DNA from 2 places in the Streptomyces sp. NPDC051243 genome. Region 1 is predicted to be linked to the other one. Evidence: riboswitches for the same ligand, from Rfam matches in the RefSeq annotation. Region 1 holds a riboswitch; the other holds the start of a gene.
What was found. Region 1 has a riboswitch for thiamine pyrophosphate ahead of ACIBAG_RS29985 (thiamine ABC transporter substrate binding subunit). Riboswitches for the same ligand answer to the same signal wherever they lie in the genome.
Positions count from the first base shown of each region.

Region 2: linked by a shared signal. The riboswitch ahead of thiC (phosphomethylpyrimidine synthase ThiC) and the one ahead of ACIBAG_RS29985 (thiamine ABC transporter substrate binding subunit) in region 1 are both predicted to bind thiamine pyrophosphate.

Region 1 is NZ_JBITES010000012.1:204,554-207,713, reverse strand. Features, by position in the region: gene ACIBAG_RS29990 (ABC transporter permease) at 1-115, opposite strand, end outside; gene ACIBAG_RS29985 (thiamine ABC transporter substrate binding subunit) at 91-1,185, opposite strand; TPP riboswitch at 1,265-1,372, opposite strand; gene rlmN (23S rRNA (adenine(2503)-C(2))-methyltransferase RlmN) at 1,404-2,510, opposite strand; gene ACIBAG_RS29975 (SRPBCC family protein) at 2,626-3,075, opposite strand.
Region 2 is NZ_JBITES010000004.1:76,019-79,178, forward strand. Features, by position in the region: gene thiC (phosphomethylpyrimidine synthase ThiC) at 14-1,798, opposite strand; TPP riboswitch at 1,791-1,980, opposite strand; gene ACIBAG_RS10915 (YibE/F family protein) at 2,052-3,160, shown strand, end outside.

The DNA.
Region 1 (3,160 bases):
AGAAGACCGCGAAGAAGGCCACGGGCACGGCGATGAGGCCGAGCCGCACCGCTGCGCTCCGCGGGTTCCTCCTCCGAATCGGCCGGGGGGCTACTTCAGTACGAGCGAGGTCCACGACTTGACCCAGTCGTCACGGTTGTCGGCGATCTTCGCCGGGTCCATGGTCTCGGGCTCCTCGGCCTGCGGGCCGTACTTCGCGAACTCCTCGGGCACCTGGGCACCGTCGACCACCGGGTAGACGAACATGTTGAGCGGCATGTCCTCCTGGAACGTCTTCGTCAGCAGGAAGTCGATCAACGCCTTGCCGCCCTCGGCGTTCTTGGCGTTGCTGAGCAGACCCGCGTACTCGACCTGGCGGAAGCAGGTGCCGGTCGCGACCCCGGTGGGGGCGGCCGTCGGCTTCGGGTCGGCGTAGATCACCTCGGCGGGCGGCGAGGAGGCGTACGACACGACGAGCGGCCGGTCCGCCTTGGCCTGCTTGCCGCCGGCCGAGCCGGAGAACTCCTCGTTGTAGGCCTGCTCCCAGCCGTCGACGACCTTGACGCCGTTGGCCTTCAGCTTCCCCCAGTAGTCCTGCCAGCCGTCGTCGCCGTACTTGGCGGCGGTGCCGAGCAGGAAGCCCAGGCCCGGCGAGGAGGTGGAGGCGTTCTCGGTGACGAGGAGGTTCTTGTACGCCGGCTTGATCAGGTCGTCGAACGACGTCGGCGGGGCCAGCTTGTGCTCGCTGAAGTACGCCTTGTCGTAGTTGACGCAGATGTCGCCGGTGTCGACGGGAATGACCCGGTGCTCGTCCTGGTCGGCCTGGTACCGGGCGTCGATCTTGTCGGCGCCCTTCGCCTCGTACGGCTGGAACAGCCCGTTGTCGAGCGCCCGCGACAGCAGGGTGTTGTCGACGCCGAAGAAGACGTCGCCCTGCGGGTTGTCCTTGGTGAGGATCGCCTTGTTGACGGCCTGCCCGGCGTCGCCGTCCTCCAGGACCTTGACCTGGTAGCCGGACTGCTTCTCGAACGCGGCGAGGACGTTCTTCGAGACGGCCCACGAGTCGTGGCTGACGAGCGTCACGGTCTTCGACCCGCCGGACCCGGACCCGCCGGAACTCTCGTCGTCGGACGACGATCCGCACGCGGACAACGTGACCAGGCCGAGACCGACGGCCAGGGCCAGGTACTTCTTGGTGGTGCTCACTGAATTCCTCCTGGGATGGACCAGGAAGAGACGCGGCCCCGCCCAGAAGTCCTTTCGGCTCCCGGGCAGGGCGCAACAGCTTGAGTGATGACCGAACTTCCTACCCAGAATGACCTGGGCGAGGTTCAGAGGGTCTGCGGCCTGGTTGCCGCACTCTCAGCGCTGTGGCGCTCCCCTGTCGGAATATGAAGATGTTCGTACGGGTGTACGCGCTCAGATTACCGCTCGGTGGCCGCGAGCTGACCGCAGGCCCCGTCGATCTCCTGACCACGGGTGTCCCGAATCGTCACCGGCACACCATGGGCGGCGATGGCCTCGACGAACGCCTTCTCGTCCTCGGGCCGCGAGGCGGTCCACTTCGACCCGGGAGTCGGGTTCAGCGGAATCAGGTTCACATGCACGGGCTTGCCCTTGAGCAGCCGCCCGAGCCGGTCACCGCGCCACGCCTGGTCGTTGATGTCCCGGATGAGCGCGTACTCGATGGACAGCCGGCGCCCGGACTTCTCGACGTACTCGAACCCGGCGTCGAGCACCTCGCGCACCTTCCACCGCGTGTTCACGGGGACGAGGGTGTCGCGCAGCTCGTCGTCGGGCGCGTGCAGCGAGATCGCGAGCCGGCACTTGAAGCCCTCGTCGGCGAACCGGTGGATGGCCGGGACGAGACCGACGGTCGAGACGGTGATCCCGCGCTGCGACAGCCCCAGCCCGTCCGGCTCGGGATCGGTGAGCCGCCGAATCGCCCCCACGACCCGGTTGTAGTTGGCGAGCGGCTCGCCCATCCCCATGAAGACGATGTTGGACAGCCGAGCGGGCCCGCCGGGCACTTCCCCGTCCCGCAGCGCCCGCATCCCGTCCACGATCTGATGCACGATCTCCGCGGTGGACAGATTGCGATCGAGCCCCGCCTGCCCGGTGGCGCAGAAGGGACAGTTCATCCCGCACCCCGCCTGGGAGCTGATGCACATGGTCACCCGGTCCGGATACCGCATCAGCACCGACTCGACGAGCGTCCCGTCGAACAGCCGCCACAGCGTCTTGCGCGTCGTGCCCTCGTCGGTCGACAGATGCCGTACCACGGTCATCAGCTCCGGGAACAGCTCCTCCCGCAGCTTGGCGCGCGATCCGGCAGGGATGTCGGTCCACTGCTCCGGGTCGTGCGCGTACCGCGCGAAGTAGTGCTGCGAGAGCTGCTTGGCACGAAACGGCTTCTCGCCGATCGCGGCGACAGCGTCCTTGCGCTCACCGGGCGTGAGATCGGCAAGGTGCCGCGGCGGCTTCTTGGCTCCGCGGGGGGCGACGAAAGTGAGTTCTCCGGGCTTAGGCATGGCTGTACCAGTGTCGCAGATCCACTGGTGTGGCCCGCTCCCCTGTGGACAGCCGGGATCACTCCCGCGTGGCGGATGGCCGCGACGGGCTCGTACGTGCCTGCCGAACGCCGGGCTAGTCGGTCCTGCGCTCCAGCCTGTCCTTGAGGAGTTGCTCGTCGCGCGGCAGTTCCTTGCGAACCTGTGGGCGGACGACGAGGGGCACCAGGACCTTGCCGAGGCCGTGCCCTTCGAAGTCGATGTCGATCGTCACGCGGGAGCGGCGTCCGTCGTCGAGCGGCTCGATCTCACCGTGGGTGCGGGGCCTGACGGGACCGTCGATCCCGTGCAGATCCCAGCTGTGCGGAGGGTCGAGCTCGTCGAACTGCACGGTCATCGGAAGCTGTCGGTTGCCGATGCGCCGGGTGACCCGCACCCGGGAGCCGGCGTGGACCGGCCCTTCGTCGAGCGGCTCGGCCGAGACGGCGCTCAGCTGCCATTCGGGCAGGTGGGACGGGTCGGTGATGTACGCGTAGACCTCGTCCGGCGTGCAGTCGACGTCGATGACTTCTCGGATGGCGGTCATGATGACCCCCTTCGAGTCCCCTGTGGGTGCCTGTGAGTGTCTCTGAGTGCCTTCGTTGACGTACACCCGAATCGTCCCACAGACC
Region 2 (3,160 bases), on a different contig from region 1:
CAGGACGTCGACGTCAGTCCGCGATCGGCAGGTACACGCGGTTGCCCGCCGCCGCGAACTCCTTCGACTTCTGAGCCATGCCCTCCTCGATCTCCTCCCGGGACTCGCCGTGCTGGCGGCGGATGTCCTGGGAGATCTTCATCGAGCAGAACTTCGGCCCGCACATGGAGCAGAAGTGGGCCGTCTTCGCGGGCTCGGCCGGCAGGGTCTCGTCGTGGAACTCGCGTGCCGTGTCCGGGTCCAGGGCGAGGTTGAACTGGTCCTCCCACCGGAACTCGAAGCGAGCGTCGGAGAGCGCGTCGTCCCACTCCTGAGCACCGGGGTGCCCCTTGGCGAGATCGGCCGCGTGGGCGGCGATCTTGTACGTGATGACGCCGGTCTTGACGTCGTCACGGTTGGGCAGGCCCAAGTGCTCCTTGGGGGTGACGTAGCAGAGCATGGCCGTGCCCCACCAGGCGATCATCGCGGCACCGATGCCGGAGGTGATGTGGTCGTACGCCGGCGCGACGTCCGTGGTCAGCGGGCCGAGCGTATAGAACGGAGCTTCATCACAGATCTCCTGCTGAAGGTCGATGTTCTCCTTGATCTTGTGCATCGGGACGTGTCCCGGGCCCTCGATCATGGTCTGTACGTTGAAACGCTTCGCGATCCGGTTGAGTTCCCCGAGAGTTCGGAGTTCCGCGAACTGCGCCTCGTCGTTGGCGTCCGCGATCGAGCCGGGCCGAAGGCCGTCGCCCAGTGAGTACGTGACGTCGTACGCGGCGAGGATCTCGCAGAGTTCCTCGAAGTTCTCGTACAGGAAGCTCTCCTTGTGGTGCGCCAGGCACCACGCGGCCATGATCGAGCCGCCTCGCGAAACGATGCCGGTCTTGCGGTTCGCGGTGAGCGGTACGTACGGCAGGCGAACGCCCGCGTGGACCGTCATGTAGTCCACGCCCTGCTCCGCCTGTTCGATGACCGTGTCCTTGTAGATCTCCCAGGTCAGCTCCTCGGCGCGGCCGTCGACCTTCTCCAGCGCCTGATAGAGCGGCACCGTGCCGATCGGCACGGGGGAGTTGCGCAGCACCCATTCGCGGGTGGTGTGGATGTTGCGGCCGGTCGAGAGGTCCATGACCGTGTCGGCACCCCAGCGGGTCGCCCAGGTCATCTTCTCGACCTCCTCCTCGATGGAGGAGGTGACGGCGGAGTTGCCGATGTTGGCGTTGACCTTCACCAGGAATCGCTTGCCGATGATCATCGGCTCGATCTCCGGGTGGTTGACGTTGGCGGGCAGCACCGCACGGCCCGCCGCGATCTCCTCGCGGACCACCTCGGGAGAAACGTTCTCCCGGATGGCCACGAACTCCATCTCGGGGGTGATCTCGCCGCGGCGCGCGTAGGCGAGCTGCGTGACCGCCTTGCCGTCACGGCTGCGACGGGGCTGGCGCGGCCGTCCGGGGAAGACCGCGTCGAGGTTGCGCAGACCGCCACGGGGCGAGGTGTGCTTGATCCCGTCATCCTCGGGGCGGACAGGACGGCCCGCGTACTCCTCGGTGTCGCCGCGGGCGATGATCCAATTCTCCCGTAGCGGGGGCAGGCCCCTGCGGACGTCGGTATCGGCGAGTGGATCGGTGTACAGGCCTGACGTGTCGTACAGCGTGACCGACTGCCCGTTGGTGAGGTGCACCTGGCGGACCGGCACCCGCAGATCGGGGCGTGAGCCCTCGACATACGCCTTGTGCCAGCCGATGGACTTCCCGGCCTCCTGGGACTGCTCGTCCTGGACGGAGGCAGGCGTGCGTGCGTCCTTGTTGGTCATGAGACCTACTCCCTACGCCGGCATTACCCGGTAACAGGTTCGGCGGTCGACGCAGCGGTTTCCGTCTGCCGACGTTTCGTGTGAAACATCACTCGCGATGGGTGATGTTTCATGTGAAACATCGCTGGGACGGAGGTCAGCGCCCTCTCAGCCCGGTGCTCCGAGCTCCCGCGTGTACAAAGGTGGCACCACGCTAGCGTCAATTCGGGCGCGCTGAACAGAGGGCCCCGGTCGTTCTTGCGATGATCGGTCGGTGACCACGACGCATGAACCTCCGTACCCACCGCCCGAGCGGCCCCGCGGATCCGGCGCCGGAAACGGCCCCGCCCGGGGCAACGGCCGTGCAGACGGCCGGGGTTCGGGGATTCCTGGAGCGAGATACGACGGCGGATACGGCCGTGGTTCCGGAGACGCCCGCGACGATCATGGCGCCGGACACGGCGGCTGGCACGAGCACGGTTCCGAATCCAGTGGCTCACCGGGGCGGGGACCCGGCCCGGGTGACGGGCAGGGGCACGATTCCGGTGGTCATGGACACGGGCCCGGGTCCGGCGGCTCGCACGGCGGCGGCGGCGACGGTGGCGGGTACGGGCACTCGCACAGTCACGCCCACGGTCCTGCGGCACCCGTCTCCCAGCACCTGCGCAAGGTCATCGCGGCGATCCTGATTCCGTTCGCCGCGGCGGTGGTGGTGGGGCTCGCGGTGCTGTGGCCGGGCGGTGCCCCGCCGCACGAGCGGACGGGCGTCGGCTTCGACCGGCAGACTCAGCAGGCCACGGTCACCAAGGTGGTCGAGGTGAACTGCAAGGAGGTGGGCGCCTCAGGGGTGCCCCCGACCGGTGACACCTCCACCGCCGAGGGCTCCTCCGCCGTGCAGCAGGAGAACGGCACCTGCAAGAAGGCGACGATCCGCGTCGACACCGGCACGGACAAGGGCCGTACGTTCACGGAGATCGTGCAGCCCGACCAGTCACGGCAGTTGCACGAGGGCCAGGAAGTCGTGGTCGCCTATGAGCCCTCGGCGCCCAAGGACCTGCAGTACTCGGTCACCGACGTGAACCGGCGCGTTCCGTTGGCGGTGCTCGCCGGCATCTTCGCTCTCGCCGTCGTGCTCGTCGGGCGGATGCGGGGCGTGATGGCGCTGGTCTCGCTGGCCATCAGCTTCCTGGTGCTCAACTTCTTCATCCTGCCCGCGATCCTGCAGGGCTCGAACCCGCTGGTCGTGGCGGTCGTGGGGTCGAGTGCCATCATGCTGATCGCCCTCTACCTGTGCCACGGCCTCTCGGCCCGTACGTCGGTGGCGGTGCTCGGCACGCTGATCTCGCTGCTGCTGATCGGTGTCCTCGGCTCGGTGTTCATCGA